Regions from separate parts of the Pseudomonas sp. GW822-FHT01E03 genome, predicted to be linked through region 1. Evidence: predicted binding sites of a transcription regulator. Region 1 holds the regulator's gene; each other region holds the start of a gene.

Region 1 (12,705 bases):
GCAATCCCTCGGTTATACGGTGGTCGATGCCAGTACAGTAGTGGCTACTCACTTGAACCAGATACTCTACAAGCATTCCAGTGAGCTGATCGGTCACGAAGAAGTGCAGCAACTCATGCAATTGCTGGCCAAAAGCTCGCCGAAACTGGCCGAGGAGCTGGTGCCGGGCGTGGTTTCGCTGTCGCAGTTGCTCAAGGTGTTGCAAGCGCTGTTGGCCGAACAGGTGCCTGTTCGCGATATCCGCAGTATTGCCGAGGCGATCGCCAACAATGCCGCCAAGAGTCAAGATACCGCCGCGCTGGTGGCTGCCGTGCGGGTTGGCGTATCCCGCGCAATCGTCCAAAGCATTGTAGGTACTGAGTCGGAGCTGCCAGTTATCACGCTGGAGCCAAGGTTGGAACAGATATTGCTCAATAGTCTGCAAAAGGCAGGACAAGGCTCGGAAGAGGGCGTTCTGCTGGAGCCAAGCATGGCTGAGAAGCTGCAACGTTCGTTGATCGACGCGGCGCAGCGTCAGGAGATGCAAGGTCAGCCGGTGATTCTGCTGGTGGCCGGTCCGGTTCGCGCGATGCTCTCGCGATTTGGCCGGCTCGCAGTCCCGGGTTTGCATGTGTTGGCTTACCAGGAAATCCCTGACAACAAGCAAGTGACCATCGTTGCGACAGTAGGGCCCAACGGCTGAGGTAGTGGTTTATGCAAGTTAAGCGTTTTTTCGCCGCCGATATGCGTCAGGCCATGAAGCTGGTTCGCGATGAGCTGGGCGCTGATGCCGCCATCATTGGCAACCGCCGGATCGCCGGGGGGGTCGAACTGACAGCTGCGCTGGATTACAAGTTGTCGGCGCTGGCGCCGCGGGTTCCGAACATGGAACTCGAAGACGAATTGCGCAAGACTCAGTCGCGGATCGTCACCGCCCAGGCCGAATTGAGCCTGCGTGGCGATGGCGAGAGCGACAATGCAACCAATCGCCAACTGTTCGCCGGATTGCCGTTGACTGCCGCCGAGCCTCTGATCGAGCCGACCTACGCCGAACCCCGTCGCCCCGCGCCGGCCGCTGCGCCAGCGTCCGGTGGCGTGGACCCGCGCGCGTTCGACTCGATGCGTTTCGAGCTCAACAGCCTGCGCGAACTCATGGAAGTACAACTCGGCTCCCTGGCCTGGAATCAGCTGCAAGGCAGCCGTCCGGACCAGGCCAACCTCTGGCGTCGCCTGCAACGTATCGGCCTGTCTGGCCCGCTGTCGCGCGACCTGCTGGCAATGATCACCGAAATCGAAGAGCCTCGTCAGGCCTGGCGTATGTTGCTGGCGCACCTGGCGCGCATGATCGTTACTCCGGACGTCGAGCCGCTGGAAGAGGGCGGAGTGATCGCCATGGTCGGCCCTGCCGGCATGGGCAAGACCACCACCCTGGCCAAGCTGGCCGCCCGTTACGTACTCAAGTACGGCGCGCAGAACATTGCGCTGGTGAGCATGGACAGCTTCCGCATCGGCGCCCAGGAACAGCTCAAGACCCTGGGGCGCATTCTCAATGTGTCGGTGACCCACGTCGATCCCGGCCAGTCCCTGGTGCAGGCCCTGGAGCCGTTGCTGCGCAAACGCGTGGTGCTGATCGATACCGCGGGCCTGCAGGCCAGCGATCCGGCGCTGCGCATGCAGCTCGAAAGCCTGGCCGGTCGCGGCATCAAATCAAAAAATTATCTGGTCCTGGCAACCACCAGCCAGAAACAGGTTCTAACGGCCGCGTATCACAGTTACAAGCGCTGCGGGCTCTCCGGCTGCATTCTGACTAAACTGGACGAAACGGCTAGTCTGGGTGAGGTGTTGAGCCTTGCCATCAGCCATGAACTGCCGGTGGCTTACCTGACCGATGGCCCGCGGATCCCGGATGATTTGCATCTGCCGCGCCGTCATCAATTGGTCAGCCGCGCCGTGAGCGTGCAAATGCAGGAAGAACCCAGCGAAGAAGCCATGGCTGACATGTTCGCTGACATCTACCACAGCCCGACCAAGCAGGTTGGCTGAGGTAATAATGAACAGTTTTTGTACCTACATCGATGGTCTGCCATGCATTGTTCCGTTTGTGAACGCGCAGCCAGTAATGTGGCCTCCGTCTATGCAAGACAAGGTAAAGAAATAACATGGGCAGCATGCATCCCGTACAGGTGATCGCGGTGACCGGCGGCAAAGGTGGCGTCGGGAAAACTAATGTGTCAGTGAACTTGTCCCTGGCTTTGGCCGAACTTGGCCGGCGCGTCATGCTGTTGGACGCCGACCTGGGACTGGCGAACGTCGACGTTCTGCTGGGCCTGACACCCAAACGTACCCTGGCCGACGTGATCGAGGGCCGCTGCGAACTGCGCGATGTATTGCTGCAGGGACCAGGCGGCATCCGTATCGTTCCGGCCGCATCCGGCACTCAGAGCATGGTGCATCTGAGCCCCGCGCAACACGCCGGCCTGATCCAGGCCTTCAGTGATATCGGCGATAACCTCGACGTACTGGTGATCGACACCGCTGCGGGCATTGGTGACTCGGTAGTCAGTTTCGTCCGCGCAGCCCAGGAAGTGCTGCTGGTGGTGTGCGACGAGCCGACCTCGATCACCGATGCCTACGCCTTGATCAAGTTGCTCAATCGCGACTACGGCATGAACCGCTTCCGCGTCCTGGCCAACATGGCCCAGAGCCCGCAGGAAGGACGCAACCTGTTCGCCAAGTTGACCAAGGTCACGGATCGCTTCCTCGACGTCGCCCTGCAATACGTCGGTGCGGTGCCTTACGACGAAAGCGTGCGCAAGGCCGTGCAGAAGCAGCGCGCCGTCTACGAGGCCTTCCCGCGTTCCAAGTGCTCGCTGGCGTTCAAGGCCATCGCGCAGAAGGTTGATACCTGGCCGCTGCCTGCCAACCCGCGCGGGCACCTGGAGTTTTTCGTCGAGCGCCTCGTGCAGCAGACAGCAGGACCTGTTCTATGACAGCCAGCGGCTACAACCTCTACAAGAAGTCGGCACGTGATGCGCAGTACGAGCTGATCGAGCGTTACGCGCCGCTGGTTAAACGCATTGCCTACCACTTGCTGGCGCGTTTACCGGCCAGTGTCCAGGTCGAAGACCTGATCCAGGCCGGGATGATTGGCCTGCTTGAAGTGTCGACCAAATATGACGCCGGCAAAGGCGCCAGTTTCGAGACGTACGCGGGCATACGAATCCGCGGCGCCATGCTCGATGAAGTGCGCAAGGGGGACTGGGCGCCACGTTCGGTCCACCGCAATACGCGCATGGTCAGCGATGCCATTCGCTCGATTGAAGCTAAAACCGGCCGTGACGCTAAAGATCACGAAGTTGCGGCCGAACTCCAATTGAGTCTCGACGATTACTACGGGATTTTGAACGACACCCTGGGCAGCCGGCTGTTCAGTTTCGACGACCTGTTGCAGGACGGCGAACACGAAGGGCTGCACGAGGATGGCGCGAGTGCTCATGTCGAGCCGTCGCGCGACCTGGAGGATGAGCGCTTCCAGGCTGCGCTGGCGGATGCGATTGCCAATTTGCCGGAGCGTGAGCGACTGGTGTTGGCGCTGTACTACGACGAAGAGTTGAATCTCAAGGAAATCGGTGAGGTCCTGGGGGTCAGCGAATCGCGGGTCAGCCAGTTACACAGCCAGTGCGCGGCCCGTTTGCGGGGGCGTTTGGGGGAGTGGCGAGCGCGCTGAAGGCAGTGTGGGGGACACTGCGAACGAGGCTGGTGTGGTGTTGAACTGCGCCGGTCGCGATCTGTTGTGCTCCAGACAGTCATTGAGTGCTTTGCCGGATTGATTGAAATGGCGTGTCCAGGTGCTGGGCGCGTTTAAGACTGCTTGGAGGTCGAATTGGACAAGAACATGAAAATCCTCATCGTTGATGACTTCTCAACGATGCGGCGGATCATCAAGAACCTGCTGCGTGACCTTGGGTTCACCAACACCGTCGAGGCCGACGATGGCACTACCGCCATCCCGGTGCTCAACAGCGGAAGCATCGACTTTCTGGTAACGGACTGGAACATGCCTGGCATGACCGGTATCGATCTGCTGCGCCACGTGCGTGCCGATGAAAAGCTCAAGCACCTGCCGGTGCTGATGGTGACCGCTGAAGCCAAGCGCGAACAGATCATCGAAGCGGCCCAGGCCGGCGTTAACGGCTATGTGGTCAAGCCCTTCACGGCCCAGGCGTTGAAAGAAAAAATCGAGAAGATTTTCGAACGCATCGGTTGATGAGTGCGCCACGGGGGAGCTATGGGCAATAACGAAACTTCATTGGGCGATTTTGAATCGACCCTGAAAAAACACGCCGTCGAATTGGTCGAGAGCCTTGAAAAAGGCAAGTTCGGCGACGCGGTGCAATTGATCCATGAGCTCAACCAGACCCGTGACCGCGGCCTGTATCAGGAAGTGGGCAAGCTCACCCGCGAACTGCATAGCGCGATCGTCAATTTCCAGATTGACCCGCACATGCCGCAGGCCGAAGAAGTGTCGCAGATCACCGACGCCACCGAGCGCCTGGGGTATGTGGTCAAGCTGACCGAGGCTGCGGCCAACCGCACCATGGATCTGGTGGAAAGTGCCACACCACTGGTCAATGGCCTGGCCGATGAAGCCAAGGTGTTGAGCGCGGACTGGGGGCGCTTCATGCGTCGCGAAGTCGGCGCCGAAGAGTTTCGTGAACTGGCCCGGCGGGTCGACGGGTTCCTGACGCGCAGCGGCACGGACAATCGCGCGGTGTCGGGCAACCTGAACGACATCCTGCTCGCCCAGGATTACCAGGACCTCACAGGCCAGGTGATCAAGCGTGTGACCCAGTTGGTCACCGAAGTTGAAAGCAACCTGCTCAAGCTCGTGCTGATGGCCAGTCAGGTGGACCGCTTTGCGGGCATCGAACATGACCGTGAAGCGATGCTTGCTGAAAAAGATCCACAAAAACATCTCTCTCAGGGTGAAGGTCCGCAGATTCATGCCGATAAAAGAGAAGACGTTGTGTCCGGTCAGGACGATGTGGACGATTTGCTATCCAGCCTAGGGTTTTAGAATTTTAGGCATTTTAGGTTTTTAGACCTTTAGGAGCACCCCCTTAATGAGCTTCGGCGCCGATGAAGAGATCCTTCAGGATTTCCTGGTTGAGGCCGGCGAGATTCTAGAGCAACTGTCCGAGCAACTGGTCGAGCTGGAAAGCCGCCCGGATGATGCGGATTTGCTCAATGCAATTTTTCGCGGTTTTCACACTGTAAAAGGGGGCGCCGGCTTCCTCCAGCTCAACGAGCTGGTGGAGTGCTGCCACATCGCCGAGAATGTGTTCGACATCCTGCGCAAGGGTGAGCGTCGCGTCGACTCGGAACTGATGGACGTGGTTCTCGAAGCGCTGGACGCGGTGAACAGCATGTTCAGCGAAGTCCGCGAACGCAGCCCGATCACGGCCGCGACACCGGAACTGCTCGCGGCACTGGCCCGTCTGGCCGAGCCGCAATCGGCTGACGAGGCGGCTGCCGCACCTGTCGTCGCCGTGGTCGAAGCGCCTGTGGCTGAAAGCGAGTCGGGCGATATCACCGACAATGAATTCGAACAACTGCTGGACTCGCTGAACGCCGTCAAGGCCCAGGCCGAGGCCCCGGCGGCTGTTCCAGCGCCTGCCGGCAATGCCGCTGGCAGCGACGAAATCACCGATGCCGAGTTCGAGTCGTTGCTCGATCAACTGCACGGTAAAGGCCAGTTCGCCGTTGACGCGGTGGTCCAGGCACCGGCTGCGCCAGAAGCCCCGAAAGCGGCTGGCGACAGTTCCGATATTACTGACGACGAATTCGAAGCACTGCTCGACCAGCTGCACGGCAAGGGTAATTTTGCTGTCGAGGCGCTGGAGTCGGCCATTGCTTCTGTGCCTGCACCCGCGGCACCAAGCGCGGTGGCGGCCGGCAGCGATCTGATTTCCGATCACGAGTTCGAAGCGCTGCTCGACGAATTGCACGGCAAAGGCAAGTTCACTGAGGTGGGCGCGACGGTTGGAACGGAAACCGGCGCCAACGCCTCGGTGGCGGCACCTGCCGCCAAGGCAGCCGCGCCGAAACCGTTGGCCAGGGCCCCCGAGCCAAAAGCCGAAGCGCCGGCCCCGGCAACTGCTGCACCGGCATCGTCCCGTGCCCCGGCCGCGCCACCGGCGGAAAAGCCGGCGAGCGAAGCCGAGACCACCGTACGTGTCGATACCGCGCGTCTGGACGAGATCATGAACATGGTCGGCGAGTTGGTGCTGGTGCGTAACCGCCTGGTCCGCCTGGGCCTCAACAGCGGCGACGAAGCCATGTCCAAGGCCGTGTCGAACCTCGACGTGGTCACCGCCGACTTGCAAACCGCGGTCATGAAGACCCGGATGCAACCGATCAAGAAAGTCTTCGGGCGCTTCCCGCGCCTGGTTCGCGACCTGGCTCGCCAGCTCAAGAAAGAGATCAACCTGGAACTGGTCGGCGAAGAAACCGACCTCGACAAGAACCTCGTCGAGGCCCTGGCCGACCCGCTGGTCCACTTGGTGCGCAACGCGGTTGACCACGGCATCGAGTCGCCGGAAGAACGTGAAGCCTCGGGCAAGGCCCGGGGTGGCAAGGTGATCCTGGCGGCGGAGCAGGAAGGCGACCACATCCTGCTGTCGATCTCCGACGACGGCAAGGGCATGGACCCGAACGTGCTGCGTTCCATCGCGGTAAAACGCGGTGTGATGGACAAGGATGCCGCCGATCGCCTGAGCGACACCGAATGCTACAACCTGATTTTCGCCCCGGGTTTCTCGACCAAGACCGAGATTTCCGACGTATCGGGTCGTGGCGTGGGCATGGACGTGGTGAAAACCAAGATTTCCCAGCTCAACGGCTCGATCAACATCTACTCGGCCAAGGGCCAGGGTTCGAAGATCGTCATCAAGGTGCCGCTGACCCTGGCGATCATGCCGACGCTGATGGTCATGCTCGGTAACCAGGCGTTCGCGTTCCCGCTGGTGAACGTCAACGAGATCTTCCACCTCGACCTGTCGACCACCAACGTCGTGGACGGCCAGGAAGTGGTGATCGTGCGGGACAAGGCGCTGCCATTGTTCTATCTCAAACGCTGGCTGGTCAGCTCCGCCGCTCACGAAGAGCAGCGCGAGGGCCATGTGGTGATCCTTTCGGTGGGCACGCAGAGGATCGGCTTTGTCGTCGATCAACTGGTGGGCCAGGAAGAAGTAGTCATCAAGCCATTGGGCAAAATGCTCCAGGGAACCCCGGGCATGTCCGGCGCCACCATCACCGGTGACGGCCGCATCGCGCTGATTCTCGATGTTCCGAGCATGCTCAAGCGTTACGCCACACGGCGTATTTGATTCTGGTGGAGCGAGGCGCCTGGCCTCGCTCCATCTAATGGAGTGTTTATGGCAGTCAAAGTCCTGGTGGTGGACGATTCGGGGTTTTTCCGCCGCCGCGTCTCGGAAATTCTTTCAGCGGATTCCAATATCCAGGTCGTCGGCACGGCGACCAACGGCAAAGAGGCGATTGATCAGGCACTGGCCCTCAAGCCGGATGTGATCACCATGGACTACGAGATGCCGATGATGGACGGCATCACCGCCGTGCGGCACATCATGCAACGCTGCCCGACCCCGGTCCTGATGTTCTCCTCGCTGACCCACGAAGGCGCCCGGGTCACCCTCGATGCGCTGGATGCCGGCGCGGTGGACTTCCTGCCGAAGAATTTCGAAGACATCTCGCGCAACCCCGAGAAGGTCAAGCAACTGTTGTGCGAGAAGATCCTGAGCATCTCGCGCAGCAATCGTCGCGTCAGCACTTACAGCGCTCCGGCCCCTGTGGCCGCACCTGCTCCAACAGCTGCGCCTTCGAGCGTCGGTAGTTACGGCAGCAGCGCGCCCGTGCGTCCGGCACCGATCCCTGCGCGTACGCATGCGGGCACTGCGTCGTCGCCCGCGCCGAAACGCAAAGCCTTCAAACTGGTGGCCATCGGTACGTCCACCGGCGGCCCGGTCGCCCTGCAGCGAGTGTTGACCCAATTGCCGGCCAACTTCCCGGCCCCGATCGTGCTGGTTCAACACATGCCGGCGGCCTTCACCAAGGCCTTCGCCGAACGCCTGGACAAGCTCTGCCGCATCAGCGTCAAGGAAGCCGAGGATGGCGATATCCTGCGTCCGGGCCTGGCGCTGCTGGCGCCGGGTGGCAAGCAGATGATGATCGACGGCCGCGGCGCGGTGAAAATCCTCCCGGGTGACGAACGTCTCAATTACAAGCCGTGCGTGGACATCACCTTCGGTTCGGCAGCCAAGACCTACGGTGACAAAGTTCTGGCGGTGGTCCTGACCGGCATGGGCGCCGACGGCCGCGAAGGCGCGCGCCTGCTCAAGCAGGGCGGCAGTTCGATCTGGGCCCAGGACGAAGCCAGTTGCGTGATCTACGGCATGCCGATGGCCATCGTCAAAGCCGAGCTTGCCGACGCGGTGTACAGCCTGGACGACATTGGCAAGCACCTGGTCGAGGCCTGTATCTGATGGATGTTTTAAGCCTGATTGGCATCATCATGGCCTTTGTCGCGATCATCGGCGGCAACTACCTTGAAGGCGGTCACCTCGGCGCCCTGGCCAACGGCCCGGCAGCGCTGATCGTGCTCGGCGGCACCATTGGCGCCGCGCTACTGCAATCGCCGATGAGTGCCTTCAAGCGTGCCATGCAGATCCTCGCCTGGATCCTGTTCCCGCCCCGTGTCGATCTGGCCGGTGGCATCGACCGCGTGGTGAACTGGAGCCTGACCGCCCGCAAGGAAGGCCTGCTGGGCCTTGAAGGCATCGCCGATGCCGAGCCCGACAACTACGCACGCAAAGGCCTGCAACTGCTGGTTGACGGCGCCGAGCCGGAAGCGATCCGCAGCATTCTGGAAGTGGACTTCTACACCCAGGAAAGCCGCGACATCGAAGCGGCCAAAGTCTTCGAAAGCATGGGCGGTTACGCGCCGACCATCGGCATCATCGGTGCGGTCATGGGCCTGATTCATGTCATGGGCAACCTCGCTGATCCATCGCAACTGGGCAGCGGTATTGCCGTGGCGTTCGTCGCCACTATCTACGGCGTGGCCAGTGCCAACCTGGTGCTGCTGCCGATTGCCGCCAAACTCAAATCCATCGCGTTGCGCCAGTCGCGTTATCGCGAAATGTTGCTGGAAGGGCTCCTGTCGATCGCGGAAGGTGAAAACCCACGCTCCATTGAGTTGAAGCTTCAGGGCTTCATGGATTAAGGGAATAAGCTCATGGCCCGTCGTCGACATCAGGAAGAACACGTTAACCACGAGCGCTGGCTGGTGTCCTACGCGGACTTCATCACCTTGCTGTTCGCCTTTTTCGTGGTGATGTACTCCATCTCGTCGATCAACGAAGGCAAGTACAAGGTCATTTCCGAGGCATTGATCGGGGTCTTTACCGACTCCGACCGTTCGCTCAAGCCGATCCCCATCGGTGACGAGCGGCCGAAGACCGTGACCCCGGCCAAGCCGCTGGTAAAGGACAGTGACCAGGTCGATGCCGGTATTGCCGGCGCCAGCGATCCACTCAAAAGCATCGCCGACGACATCAGCGCGGCGTTCGGTGACCTGATCAGCTCCAACCAGATGACCGTGCGCGGCAACGAGTTGTGGGTCGAGATCGAGCTCAATTCCAGCCTGCTGTTCGGCAGTGGCGACGCCATGCCCAGCGACATCGCGTTCAACATCATCGACAAGGTCGCGGCGATCCTGAAGCCGTTCGACAACCCGATCCATGTCGAAGGTTTCACTGATGATCAGCCGATCCGCACCGCGCAGTACCCGACCAACTGGGAGCTGTCCTCGGCCCGCTCGGCCAGCATCGTGCGCATGCTGGCGATGCAGGGGGTGAACCCCGGTCGCCTGGCTTCGGTGGGCTACGGCGAGTTTCAGCCGGTGGCCAACAACGCCACCGCTGAAGGCCGCGCCCGCAACCGTCGCGTGGTGCTGGTGGTGTCGCGCAACCTCGATGTTCGCCGCAGCCTGACCGGCACCGGAACCGCCCATGCGCAACCGGATGCCGCATTGAAGCGTGCTGGCACACAAACTGCACCGACCCTGGTCAAGTCGCCGGTACGAGAGAACGCCGTCAATTCTCCGTCACCCGCATTAACACGTTGAGCTATTTCTCGGTCGATCCGTTCGGCCGGGAGGAACAATCCGAATGAGAGTCTGGGCAGTCGCCAATCAAAAGGGTGGTGTCGGTAAAACCACTTCCTCCATCGCTTTAGCCGGTTTACTGGCGGAGGCGGGCAAGCGCGTGGTCGTGGTCGATCTCGACCCCCACGGCTCCATGACCAGCTACTTCGGCTACGATCCCGACGCCCTGGAGCACAGCAGCTACGATTTGTTCCTGCACAAAGGCAACGTGCCCCAAGGCCTGCCGGGTCAACTGCTGCTGTCGACCAGTGACGAACGCATCTCCCTGTTGCCCTCCAGCACCGCACTGGCCACCCTTGAGCGCCAGTCGCCGGGGCAGAGCGGTTTGGGCCTGGTGATTGCCAAGAGCCTGGCGCAACTGTGGCAGGACTTCGATTACGCCGTGATCGACAGCCCGCCATTGCTCGGCGTGCTGATGGTCAATGCCTTGGCGGCGAGCCAGCAACTGGTGATCCCGGTGCAGACCGAGCATCTGGCGGTCAAAGGCCTTGAGCGCATGGTCAACACCCTGGCGATGATCAATCGCTCTCGCAAACAGGCGCTGCCCTTCACCATCGTGCCGACCCTGTTTGACCGCCGCACCCAGGCGTCCCTCGGAACGTTGCGCGTGCTGCGCGACAAATTCCCCGACGAAATCTGGCAAGGCTATATCCCGGTGGACACGCGCCTGCGCGATGCCAGCCGCGCCGGTCTTACGCCTTCGCAATTCGACGGCAAGAGCCGTGGCGTTCTCGCTTACCGTGCGTTGCTCAAGCATCTGCTGGCGGCGCAACTTGTGCCGCAGGTGGCATGAGATGAAACCAATCCCTGTAGGAGCGAGCTTGCTCGCGATGGACGACAACGATTACGTGCGCTGTCTGGATGATCGCGTTTCCCGACAGTTTTTCGCGAGCAAGCTCGCTCCTGCAGGGGGGCAGCCATGAACCGGCCGTTTAAGACCACCTCGCGCCCGCAACTGGCGCTTCAGTCTTATCTGGACAGCTTGCTGCAGGACATCACCGAGGAATTTGCGCCACAAATCGAAGCGCCTCCCCGGGTGGTCGAGGTTGAAGCGGCGCTGGACGAATTCCAGGCGGCAGTGCTCGAAGAACAGGCCCACGATGCGCAGAAAATTGTGGTTGCTCCCGCTCCTGTGGTCACGCCGGTAGCGAAGGCTCCAGTAGCTGTGGTCGAAGCACCGACACCCATGCTGGCGCCGGTATCGACCATCGCACCGTTGCTCCAGGCGTTGGTGCCGCCGGCCGTCGAGGTGCAGCCAGCACCGGAGCCAGCTGTTGTCGAAGTGCCTCAGGCACTGGTGCCGCCAGTCGTCGAAGTTCATCTGCCGCCAAGCAATACGCCGCCACCGGTGGAAACCGACGGTCGTCCGTCCTGGGCTGCCGAACCCTTCGAATGCCTGCTGTTCGATGTCGCCGGCTTGACCCTGGCGGTGCCGCTGGTGTGCCTGGGGTCGATTTACTCCCTGGCCGGTCACGAGTTGACCCCATTGTTCGGCCAGCCCGAATGGTTCCTGGGCATCCTGCCGAGCCAGGCCGGCAATCTCAAGGTGCTCGATACCGCGCGTTGGGTCATGCCCGACCGTTACCGCGACGATTTCAAGCAAGGTCTGCAATACGTGATTTCGGTGCAAGGCTACGAGTGGGGGCTGGCAGTGCATCAGGTCAGCCGCTCGTTGCGTCTGAACCCGAATGAAATCAAATGGAGAAGTCACCGAGGTCAGCGGCCATGGCTCGCCGGCACGGTAATAGAACACATGTGCGCCTTGCTCGATGTCGCCTCACTGGCCGAGTTGATCGCCAGCGGCGGAGCCCGGCACATGTCCAGCGGCAAGCCGGGCCACAAACCGACATCAGTCAAATAAACAAAACAGGCGACGTCACATCTGATGATGTTGCACAGAACACACACCGCCAGGGCGGTTTCTTGAGGGGGCAGGGTATGAATGACAAGGCAACGGCGGCAAAAGGTTCCGAAGATCCGATCCTGCAATGGGTCACCTTCAAGCTGGACAACGAGACCTACGGCATCAACGTGATGCGCGTCCAGGAAGTCCTGCGTTACACCGAAATCGCCCCGGTCCCGGGTGCCCCGAGCTACGTGCTGGGCATCATCAACCTGCGCGGCAACGTCGTGACCGTGATCGACACCCGCCAGCGCTTCGGCCTGATGAATGCCGAGATCAGCGACAACACCCGTATCGTCATCATCGAAGCCGACAAGCAGGTGGTCGGGATCATGGTCGACAGCGTGGCCGAAGTGGTTTACCTGCGTCAGTCGGAAATCGAAACCGCGCCGAACGTGGGTAACGAAGAGTCCGCCAAGTTCATTCAAGGCGTATGCAACAAGAACAACGAATTGCTCATCCTGGTCGAGCTCGACAAGATGATGAGCGAAGAAGAATGGTCGGAACTGGAGAGTATCTGATTGATTCTCGAGGTTGCGGTCATTGTCCTGTTCCTGTTTTGGGCAGGCACGCTGGCAAT
Region 2 (5,541 bases), on a different contig from region 1:
TTTCCAGGTGGATCGGCGCACGTGCGGCTTCGTCGTAACGGAAGGTTTTCAGCTCACGCTTCGGCGGTGTCACCAGACCGGCCCAGACGGTTTCAATCGAGGCCACAATCATCGCACCCACCAGCACCACGGCCATCGGGCCGCGCTCGGTGTCGAAAATGCACGCCACGCGCTCGTTGCGGGCAAACAATTCCGGAACGTTTTCAGCAGTGGTCTGGTTGACCGAGAACAGACGGCCCGGGATGTAGACCATCTCGCGCAGGGTGCCGGCCAGGGGCATGTGCACGCGGTGGTAGTCCTTCGGCGACAGGTAGATGGTCGCGAAGTCGCCACCCATGAACGGCGCAGCGTTTGCCGCATCGCCACCCAACAGTTCCAGCACGCTGAAGCTGTGGCCCTTGGCCTGAAACACGCGGCCGTGCTCGATCGGGCCGAGCTGGCTGATCGCGCCGTCGGCGGGGCTGAGGATCGCGCCCGGGGTTTCGTCCAGCGGACGGGCACCGTCTTTCAGTGCGCGGGTGAAGAACGCGTTGAAGTGCTCATAGGCGGTCAGGTCTTCGACCAGCGCCTGGGACATGTCCACCTGATAACGTTTGGCGAACCAGGCGGTGAAGGCATTCTTGAACCAGCGCACGCGGCATTCGGCGATGCAGCCGGCCAGACGCGAGAGCAAGTTGTGGGGCAGCAGGTACTGGCCGAGGAGAAACAGACGCTTGTTCATTAACGGTCCTTAAAAATCTTAAATTTCTACCGGGGTATCGGGATGATTGCCCCATTCGCCCCAGGAGCCGGCGTAGCCTTTGACCCGCGGATAACCGAGAGCCTTGGCCACCAGATAGGTGAAACCAGAACGATGATGTGTCTGGCAGTGGGTAATCACTTCTTTGTCTTTGCTGATCCCGAGTTGTTCGAGGATCTGCGGCATGTCGGTGCGGATGCGCAGCTGGCGTGCCCGATCCATGCCAGCGGTCCATTCGAAATTGATCGCGCCGGGAATGTGTCCGCCCTTGGCTGCCAGGACTTTCTCGCCGGAGTACTCCAGCGGCCCGCGCGCATCCCAGATTGCCAGGTCGGCGGCGCCGAGACGGCTTTGCAGGTACTCGCGGGTGGCGGTGGGTTCATCGTGCAGGGTCAACGCAACCGGACCGCCCACGTGCGGCGGGATCTGGATCGACATGGGCAAGCCTGCTGCCAGCCAGGCTGTCAGGCCACCGTCAATATAGTGGTACTTGCTGTGGCCGATGACATCCAGCAGCCAGATGAAGCGTCCGGCCCAACCGCCGCCTTCGTCGTCATACACCACGTAGACCGCATCGGGGTTGTGCCCCAGCTCACCAAACAGCGTTTCGAGTGCTGCTTGCGGGGGCATCAGCCCCGGGGCGGGGGCCTGGCCGAGCTGCGTACGCTTTGGATCGACAAAGCGCGCGCCGGGAATGTGCCCTTCGGTGTAGCGGGCGGCACTGGTCAAGTCCACCAGAATCAGTTCGCGGGCGTCGAGGCGAGGGAGCAAGTCGCTCGGCTCGATCACCAGCGGCAAGCCAGAGAAGTCAGACATGTGAGGTCTCCAGAGCACAAAAGGGAGGATTGTAACGCAGCTTATTGGCCACGGTGGCTAAAGCTGTGCAGGGCTTTCTCGATGCACTGTGCGGTTTTGCCGAAGGCCTGTACGGAAATTTCCGAAAACGGCCCGCCGCCTTGATCCGCCACGACGATCATGATCACCCGGCCATTGTTGATCAGCGAACGCAGCAGCAAGTGTTCACCGCTGAACTGCGAGCGCAGGCTGTTGGGCAACAGGGCCGAGAATTGCGCGTTATTGGCAGGCGTCAGGCGCACCTGGGCCTGCTGCGCGAGCAGGCGTTGCAACACGTTGCTATGGCTGACCACGAAATTCAACCCGGCCGCTTCCTTCGACAGGCCGGCCGTCTGGTGCACGCGCAGGTTGGCGTGGGTGCGATCGGCCATCAGGATCATCACCCGGCGCATGCCGCAGGCCACGAGGGCGTCCCGGGCGGCGATGGTCAAGTGCATGGCGTTAGTGAAACGGCTTGGCTCGACCAGCAACTCGGCGCATTGCTTGCGCCACTTCGCCAGGTCTTCGGCGGTAGGTGCCGCTGCCGGCAGCAAGCCTGCGTGGACACGGTTCATGCCCCACGGCCAGATCAGCGACTCGGCGGGGTGCCAGAGGTCGGGCATGGCGTGTTGGCGTGCGCTGTTGGCGGCTTGCTGGTGCAATTGCTGCTGCAGTTCGTCCATCGGCATTTGCAGGTAAAGGCTGGTCAGGTACTGCCAGCGCTCGCTGTGGGGGCTGTCCCAGGCGTGTTGCGCCGACAGCGCCAGCCCATTGGCCAGCAGCACTGTATTGGCCGGTTGATTGAGCCAGCGGCGCAGGGTCGGATCGTCGTCAAGGCGATTCTGCTGACGCAGTGGATGGTCGCTGTCACGGGCGATGCGCAGGACTTTCACCAGTTCCCGCTGCTCGGTGAGCAGCAATCGATAGCCTTGCTGCACCCAGATCGGCAAGCGCCAGACCTCCACCAGCGCCTGGCCGATATCCAGCAGGCGTACGCCAAACAGTTGCTGCTCGACTTTGCGTGCCGACTCGCCTTTATGGATGACCCGCAGCTCCCAGTCTTCGAGCAGTTTCGGATGGGTCAGTGCCAGCGGCCACAGGGGCGAAAGAAACAGCAGGCTGCCCCAGTGGATGTCCTGCCACAGGCGCGCCAGGCGACTGGCAAAAAAACCGTTGGCCTGTTGCGTGGCGTGCTGGCTGATCATCTGCAACTGACGCAGGGCTTTGGGAATCTCGAGCTCGGGTTCGGCGGGTAGCCGCGCGAGCAGTTCTTCGGTGCGCGTCAAACCGAGGCGGTTGATTGCAATTTCAAGGTTTTCCGCAGGCTCGGTCATGCTGCCATGGGTATGCCGGTTGGCTTCGCGAATCACGCTCAAGGCCAGGGCCGGGCTGCCTTGCATGAGGTCGGCGATGTCGCGCAGCGAGCTGCGATTATCTCGGATGGCCTTGCAGACACGGTCATGGCTGGCTTGCGGGACGGGAAGACGTACGCCATCGAGCAGCTTGACCCAGCCTTCGAGGGTCGTTGGTTTTGGCGTTGGAACGTTCGTTTCGTTAACCATGGTGGGAGGCGATCATCGTCAACATTACCTGTGCCCGGATGGGGTCAAATTAGCTTTTCGCCTGAACGGGCTATAGTCTGGCGCAGTTTTGCCGATAAGTAGAAGAAGAGATTTTTTAACTTCCGAATATGACCTTGAACCCGACTCAGTAAGTGCTCTCCTAACCTATGGCTAAAATTATCGGCATCATCGTCGTATTCGCGAGCGTGCTCGGCGGATACGTGCTTTCCCACGGCAAGATTGCCGCCCTGATACAACCTTTCGAGGTCATGATCATTGGCGGTGCTGCCCTCGGCGCCTTCTTGCAGGCCAACCCCGGCTACATGACGATGCACGTGCTCAAGAAGTCCCTGAGCATGTTCAGTTCACGTTTCAACCACGCCTTCTATCTTGAAGTGCTGGGCCTGATCTACGAGATCCTCAACAAGAGCCGCCGCGAAGGCATGATGGCCATCGAAGGCGACATCGAAGATGCCGCTGCGAGTCCGATCTTCGCGAAGTACCCGACGGTACTCAAGGACGAGCGCATGACCGCGTTCATCTGCGATTACCTGCGCATCATGTCTTCCGGCAACATGGCTCCCCACGAGCTGGAAGGCCTGTTCGACATGGAGCTGTTCAGCCTCAAGGAAGACCTCGAACACCCATCCCACGCGGTCAACGGCATCGCCGACGCCATGCCCGGTTTCGGTATCGTCGCGGCGGTACTGGGTATCGTGGTGACCATGGCTTCGCTGGGTGAAGGCGACCAGAAGTCCATCGGCCTGCACGTAGGTGCGGCACTGGTGGGTACCTTCTTCGGTATTCTCGCCGCCTACGGCTTCTTCGGCCCGCTGGCCCATTCCCTGGCCCATGATGCCAAGGAAGAGCTGAACGTCTATGAAGCCATCAAGGCTTCGCTGGTGGCTTCGGCTTCCGGCATGCCGCCATCGCTGGCCGTGGAGTTCGGGCGCAAGGTCCTGTACCCGGCGCACCGTCCAAGCTTCGCCGAGCTGGAACAAGCGGTTCGCGGTCGTTAAGCCATGGAAAATAACCAGCCGATAATCATCAAGCGCGTCAAGCGCATCGCCGGCGGGCATCACGGGGGCGCCTGGAAAATCGCCTTCGCCGACTTCGCCACGGCGATGATGGCGTTCTTCCTGGTGTTGTGGCTGTTGTCCACCGCTACGCCGGAACAGAAAATTGCCATCGCCGGTTACTTCAAGGACCCGATCGGCTTTTCCGAAAGTGGCACGCCCTACATCATCGATCTGGGCGGCACGCCGACCCTGGCGCCGGAAAACACTCTCAACCCCGAGGTGAAGTCCCAGCCGCAGCCGGATAAGGTCACCATCGATACCGATCAGGTCGAAGGCATGGCCGAGCAGGTCGAAAAAGAGCGCCTCGAGCTGTTGCTGCAAGAACTGCAGAACAAGGTCGAAGAAAACCCGCAGATGCAGAAGTTCAAGGATCAGATCCTGTTCGAAATCACGCCGGACGGCCTGCGAATCCAGATCATGGACGCGGAAAACCGCCCGATGTTCGATTCAGGTTCAGCGCGCTTGAAGCCGTATTTCGAAGACATCCTGCTGGCCATGGCCGACACCATCAAGGCGGTGCCGAACAAGATCAGTATCAGCGGCCACACCGATGCCAAGCCATACACCGGCACCGGTGATTTCGGTAACTGGGAACTGTCGGCCAACCGTGCCAACGCCGCACGGCGTGCGCTGGTGGCGGGCAGCTATCCGGATGCGCAGGTGGCGCGCGTGGTCGGTTATGCCTCGTCGGCCCTGTTCGATCGCGAGCATCCGTTCAACCCGGTCAACCGCCGTATCGACATCGTGGTGCTGACCAAGAAAGCCCAGCGTGCCATCGAAGGTTCGCAAGGTGCTGAACCTGCTCCCGATGCACCGCAAGGTTCGGCTGCGCCGGGAGCCGCACCGGCTGCACCGGTCGACCCGAACGCGTTGCCGGCGGACAAGGAACCGCTGCCGGCGCACGAACTGCGCGAGCGTCTGAATCTGTTCGATGATCCGGCACCGAAGCCGGGTGAGCCAGCCAAACCGGCTGAACCGCCCAAGCAGTGACCGACAAAAAAGCCGACAGCGATGTCGGCTTTTTTGTGGGTGTTTCCTACGTTAAAAGCCGCGGATGATTCGGGACTTGAGGTCTGCGTGAAAGCGATCCGCATTGGATTTGTTAACTCTGCGCACCGACTCGCTACCGGTCACCGAATCCAGTGACATCGAGCGCTTGAGCATCGACTCGTTGCGATAGGCATCGATGAAGAACTCGATGTCCCGGTCGCTGGTCAGCTTCGGCCATTTGTCGAGGTACAGCGGCAGCTCTGTCGGGCCGGTCTTGAACGAGCAGATGCGCCGGTTGGTGATGGTCGCTTCGCCTATTTCGAACGGCACCCACCAG
Region 3 (5,541 bases), on a different contig from region 1:
TGAAGTTGAGTTCGGGCCAGACCAACTGGGCAGCGAGAAAAACCCCGAGCCCCATGCCGACGATGCCCCACACCACCGTCATAATGGCGAATTGGCGGACCACCTTGTAGTTGTAGGCGGTACTGATAGAAGTGTTCATGGTTCCCCATCCACGGTTCAGCCGAAGTGAGCGCGCAGCGCAAGGCAGTGCACCCTTCGGCCGGAGTTATAGGCAGACTAAAAGCGAGGCAAGCATGGACAAAGGGCACAAGGCCGGTATTGACGGGGATCAATGGGCGCAGTGCGTGCGGGATCATGGATGGTTGTGGAATGCCGCCGCTGGCAAGGCTGCGGCGACGCTGATCCTCGCCCATGGCGCCGGCGCACCGATGGACAGCGGCTGGATGAGCGACATGGCTGCACGCCTCGCCGCTCAAGGCGTCAACGTGTTGCGCTTCGAGTTTCCCTACATGGCGCAACGGCGCCTCGATGGCGGTAGACGTCCGCCGAACCCCGCGCCGAAACTGCTGGAATGCTGGCGTGAGGTGTATGCCCAGGTGCGACGCCATGTCACTGGGCCGCTGGCCATCGGCGGCAAGTCCATGGGCGGGCGCATGGCCAGTCTGCTGGCGGATGAGTTGGGCGCGGATGGGCTGGTGTGCCTGGGTTATCCGTTCTATGCGGTGGGCAAACCGGAGAAGCCACGGGTTGAGCATTTGGCGGAGTTGAAGGCGCGGACCTTAATCGTGCAAGGTGAGCGCGATGCGTTGGGCAACCGGGAGGCGGTCGAGGGTTACGCGCTATCGCCGGGTATCGACGTGTTCTGGCTGGTGGCGGGGGATCATGACTTGAAGCCGCTGAAGGCTTCGGGGTTTAACCATGAGCAGCATTTGGCGGCTGCGGCGCAGAAGGTGGCTTCATTCCTTCAGTGAGGTTTTGTGCGGGCTGTAAGGCCCCCACCGCGAGCAAGCTCGCTCCCACAGTGATTTGTGGTGTGGCTCAAAACCCTGTGGGAGCGAGCTTGCTCGCGATGGGGGACTACCAGACAACATCACTGTCACCGGCTCAATAAAAAACCCGGAAGCTCTCACTGTCCGGGTTTTTATCATTCCAGCAGCAATCAGCGGTTAAACCGCTCCACCAACGAATACTGTGTATTGGCAGTCTTGGTCAGCTCTTCACTCAGCAACGCCGAGTTCTGTGCTTGTTCCGAGGTCTGGTCCGCCAGTTCCGAAATGTTGCTGATGTTGCGGCTGATCTCTTCGGCCACGGCACTTTGCTCTTCGGTCGCGGCGGCGATCTGGGTGGTCATGTCGGTGATGTTGGCCACCGCTTCGCTGATCCCCACCAGGGCCTGGTCCGCTTCCAGTACCCGCGCCACGCCTTCTTCCGCCTGACGATGCCCGGCTTCCATGGTTTGCACGGCAGTGCCGGCGGTGTGCTGGAGCTTGGCGATCAGTGCGTGAATCTGCCCGGTGGACTCACTGGTGCGTTGCGCCAGCTGACGGACTTCGTCGGCCACCACCGCAAAACCACGACCCATTTCGCCGGCACGGGCCGCTTCGATGGCGGCGTTCAGGGCCAGCAGGTTGGTCTGGTCGGCGATGCCTTTGATCACGTCGACCACGCCGCCGATTTCGTTGCTGTCCTTGGCCAGTTGGGTCACGGTGACGCCGGTTTCACCGACGACTACCGACAGGCGCTGGATGGCTTCGCGGGTTTCCCCGGCGATGTCACGACCACGACCGGTCAGGCGGTTGGCTTCCTGGGTGGCGTCGGCGGTGCGTTGCACGTGGCTGGCGACTTCCTGGGTGGTCGCGGCCATCTGGTTGACCGCGGTGGCCACTTGCTCGGTCTCGACCCGTTGACGTTCCAGGCCGCTGGAGCTGTTGTGCGCCAGGGCGTCGGACTGTCGGGCCTGATCGGTCAGGTGTTCGGCCGTGTCCTGCAGACGCGTCAGGCAGGTTTTCAGGCGTGCTTCCTGACTGAGGATGGACATTTCCAGACGCGCCTGGGCGCCGCGACTGTCGGTGTACATCTGTGCGATCAACGGATCGGAGGTAGTCTGCTCGGCCAGGCGCAGCAAACGCTTGAGGCCTCGCTGTTGCCACTGGAGGCCCATCAGGCCCAGTGGCACCGAAAGACCGGCAGCCAGGGCAAACCCCCAGTGGGAGTTCAACGAGGCACCGATCATGAAGCTCAATTGGCTGACCAGAATGAACGGCAGCCAGTCCTGCAGGATCGGCAACCATTTATCCGAGGAGGGAATGGCTGACTTGCCCTGGTTGATGCGCTGGTAGAGCGCTTCGGCACGGCGGATCTGTTCGGCGGTGGGCTTGACCCGCACCGACTCATAACCGATCACCTGATTGCCTTCGAAGATCGGTGTCACATAGGCGTTCACCCAGTAATGATCACCGGTCTTGCAGCGATTCTTGACAATGCCCATCCATGGCAAGCCTTGTTTCAGCGTGTCCCACATGTGTGCGAACACCGCCGCCGGGACGTCGGGGTGACGGACCAGGTTGTGCGGTGCACGGATCAATTCCTCTCGGGAAAACCCGCTGATCTCGACGAAAGCGTCGTTACAGTAGGTGATCATGCCCTTGGCATCGGTGGTGGAAATCAACCGTTGCTGAGCCGGGAAGGTCCGCTCGCGTTGTGTAATTGGCTGGTTGTTACGCATGGCTTTTTTAATCCGCAAGGCTTTCAAGGGCTGTATCGGCAAGGCTGGCGGATTGTTGAGATTATTTTTCGATAATCGGCAATGCGTCGCAAAATGACCCTTGCGTCAGCCGGCGAGCATCGGATAGGTGAACAGACCGAAGTGCAGCAGGTTCAGGCCAAAGTGGCTGGCGATGGCGGCACCCAGCCCCCCGAACCGATAGGCCAGGCCATAGCCGACCCCGGCCAGCGTTGCCAGCAATACCCACTGCCATCCCGCGCCGGCATGGGCCAGGCCGAAGACCAATGACGCCAGCAGCAGGGCGAGGTGTTCACCGTAGGGCCGGTCTTTGAGATACCGGGTCAGGCCGCCCTGGATGTAGCCACGGAACAGCGCCTCTTCGACCAGCGTCACCAGCAGCAGATTGTTCAGCAACCACAGCCAGGCTTGATCCGGCCATTTCGGCGCCCAGGCGATTACGCCCAGCAACAGCGCGCCACCCAATGCCAGCATGGCGCTCAAGGTCAGGGCCAGTACGGTGGCATACAGTGACAACCGAAGCGAACGGCGGCCGACAATCCACGGGCAAACCAGTAACAGCCAGAAGCCGATCAGCGGTTTGTCCAGGTTCAGGTGCATGGCGAATGACACGGCATTGTCGGTAAAACGCTGGGGGTCGATGGCGCGACCGTTATAGAAGCCGGGTAGCCAATGCGTCGCCAATGCCAGGGCCAGGACGATGAACAGGCCGTGGCCGAGGTTGCGGGCAAAAGGGATGTCGCGTTGGCGGACGGCGACACCTGCGACCAGCAACAGGAACACCGAGATTGCCGAGAGCCAGCCGAGATGGCCGTAGGTCAGCGCCAGTCCGTAGCCGAAGGAAAGCAGAGCCAGAAGCGTCCATGGCAGGGCAATCATTTGAAGTCCTTTTGTCGGGATTTGCGATGCACTGTCAAACCCCTGTGGGAGCGAGCTTGCGCGCGATAGCTTACCGACTGTCGGCAACAATGTTGAATGTTCTCTCCATATCGCGAGCAAGCTCGCTCCCACATGGCTTTTCGTGGCCCAAACAAAGACACCGCCCGAAGGCGGTGTCTTTGTCAGCGGTCGGTCAAGACGCGATCAACTGCCGCAACACATAATGCAGAATCCCTCCGGACTTGAAGTACTCCACCTCATTGAGTGTATCGATGCGGCACAACACCTCGATCTTCTCGCGGCTGCCGTCTTCGCGGGTGATGACCAGCGTCAGGTTCATCCGTGGCGTCAGCTCGACGCCGGTCAAGCCGAGGATGTCCAGGGTTTCGCTGCCACCCAGTTTCAGGCTCTTGCGGTTCTGATCCAGCTTGAATTGCAACGGCAGCACGCCCATGCCCACCAGGTTGGAGCGGTGAATCCGTTCGAAGCTTTCGGCGACGACTGCTTTCACCCCCAGCAGGTTGGTGCCCTTGGCCGCCCAGTCGCGACTCGAGCCGGTGCCGTATTCCTGGCCGGCGATCACCACCAGCGGCGTGCCCGAAGCCTGATAGCGCATGGCGGCGTCGTAGATCGACATTTTTTCCTCGGTGGGAATGTAGCGGGTGTTGCCGCCTTCTTCGCCGCCGAGCATTTCGTTGCGTATGCGAATGTTGGCGAAGGTGCCGCGCATCATTACTTCATGGTTGCCACGCCGCGAGCCGTAGGAGTTGAAGTCCCGCGGTTCCACGCCTTTGTCGCGCAGGTATTGCCCTGCCGGGCTGTCGACCTTGATGTTGCCGGCCGGGGAGATGTGGTCGGTGGTCACCGAGTCGCCGAGCAGTGCGAGGATCCTGGCGCCGCTGACATCCTTGACCACGGGCGCTGGGCCGCCGATGTCGTCGAAGAACGGCGGGTGCTGGATGTAAGTCGAGTCGTCCTGCCAGACATAGGTCGCCGCCTGCGGAACCTTGATCGCCTGCCATTGTTCGTCACCGGCAAACACTTCGGCGTACTCCTTGTGGAACATGGCGGTGTTGACCTGATTCACGGCGTCGGCAATTTCCTTGCTGCTTGGCCAGATGTCCCGCAGGTACACCGGTTTGCCGTCCTTGCCATCGCCCAGCGGCTCGCGGCTGAGGTCGGTGCGCACCGTGCCGGCCAGCGCATAGGCCACCACCAGCGGCGGGGAGGCCAGCCAGTTGGTTTTCACCAATGGATGCACCCGGCCTTCGAAGTTGCGATTGCCCGAGAGCACGGAGGCCACGGTGAGGTCGGCTTGCTGGATGGCTTTCTCGATGGGCTCCGACAGCGGCCCGGAGTTGCCGATGCAAGTGGTGCAGCCATAGCCGACCAGGGCAAAGCCCAATTCATCGAGGTACTGGGTCAGGCCGGCCGCCTTGTAGTAGTCGGTGACCACTTTCGAGCCGGGGGCCAGCGAGCTCTTCACCCAGGGTTTGCGTTTCAGGCCTTTTTCCACGGCCTTCTTCGCCACCAGCCCGGCGGCCATCATCACGCTGGGGTTGGAGGTGTTGGTGCAGGAGGTGATCGCGGCGATGACCACGGCGCCGTTTTTCAGGCGATAGGTCTGGCCTTCGTAATCGTAATCCGCTTCGCCGGCCATATCGGCATTGCCGACGGCAACACCGCCACCGCCTTCACTTTCCAGACGGCCTTCTTCCTTGCTGGTGGGCTTGAATTGCAGGTCGGTGAAGTCGCTGAACGCTTGCGCGACATTCGGCAGCGTCACCCGGTCCTGCGGGCGTTTCGGCCCCGCGAGGCAGGCTTCGACGCTGCCCATGTCCAGCGCCAGGCTGTCGGTGAACACCGGTTCCTGGCCGGGCAGGCGCCACAGGCCCTGGGCCTTGCTGTAGGCCTCGACCAGTTGCACCGTTTCCGGGGGCCGGCCGGACAGGCGCAGGTATTCCAGCGTGATGTCGTCC

The links. The regulator FliA, encoded in region 1, starts transcription of late flagellar genes. The targets are predictions, from matches to a motif close to CTAAAGTTTNNNNNNNNNNNGCCGNTAA.
Region 2: motA (flagellar motor stator protein MotA) is a predicted target of FliA. The motif match lies at 3,206-3,233, and genes of this name have one in related genera.
Region 3: AC1RP7_RS17685 (methyl-accepting chemotaxis protein) is a predicted target of FliA. The motif match lies at 2,698-2,725, and genes of this name have one in related genera.

The regions. Positions count from the first base shown of each region.
Region 1 covers NZ_JBXAOQ010000009.1:187,362-200,066, forward strand. Annotated here, with positions in the region: gene flhA (flagellar biosynthesis protein FlhA) at 1-682, shown strand, start outside; gene flhF (flagellar biosynthesis GTPase FlhF) at 694-2,022, shown strand; gene fleN (flagellar synthesis regulator FleN) at 2,139-2,969, shown strand; gene fliA (RNA polymerase sigma factor FliA) at 2,966-3,706, shown strand; gene AC1RP7_RS19340 (chemotaxis response regulator CheY) at 3,875-4,246, shown strand; gene AC1RP7_RS19345 (protein phosphatase CheZ) at 4,268-5,056, shown strand; gene AC1RP7_RS19350 (chemotaxis protein CheA) at 5,103-7,367, shown strand; gene AC1RP7_RS19355 (protein-glutamate methylesterase/protein-glutamine glutaminase) at 7,416-8,540, shown strand; gene AC1RP7_RS19360 (flagellar motor protein) at 8,540-9,280, shown strand; gene motD (flagellar motor protein MotD) at 9,293-10,183, shown strand; gene AC1RP7_RS19370 (ParA family protein) at 10,227-11,015, shown strand; gene AC1RP7_RS19375 (CheW domain-containing protein) at 11,142-12,083, shown strand; gene AC1RP7_RS19380 (chemotaxis protein CheW) at 12,161-12,646, shown strand; gene AC1RP7_RS19385 (DUF2802 domain-containing protein) at 12,647-12,705, shown strand, end outside.
Region 2 covers NZ_JBXAOQ010000003.1:412,842-418,382, forward strand. Annotated here, with positions in the region: gene asd (archaetidylserine decarboxylase) at 1-721, opposite strand, end outside; gene AC1RP7_RS07940 (rhodanese-like domain-containing protein) at 740-1,555, opposite strand; gene AC1RP7_RS07945 (HDOD domain-containing protein) at 1,597-3,135, opposite strand; gene motA (flagellar motor stator protein MotA) at 3,303-4,154, shown strand; gene motB (flagellar motor protein MotB) at 4,158-5,204, shown strand; gene AC1RP7_RS07960 (toll/interleukin-1 receptor domain-containing protein) at 5,256-5,541, opposite strand, start outside.
Region 3 covers NZ_JBXAOQ010000008.1:133,502-139,042, reverse strand. Annotated here, with positions in the region: gene ccoN (cytochrome-c oxidase, cbb3-type subunit I) at 1-139, opposite strand, end outside; gene AC1RP7_RS17690 (alpha/beta family hydrolase) at 234-911, shown strand; gene AC1RP7_RS17685 (methyl-accepting chemotaxis protein) at 1,100-2,665, opposite strand; gene AC1RP7_RS17680 (CPBP family intramembrane glutamic endopeptidase) at 2,771-3,562, opposite strand; gene acnA (aconitate hydratase AcnA) at 3,756-5,541, opposite strand, start outside.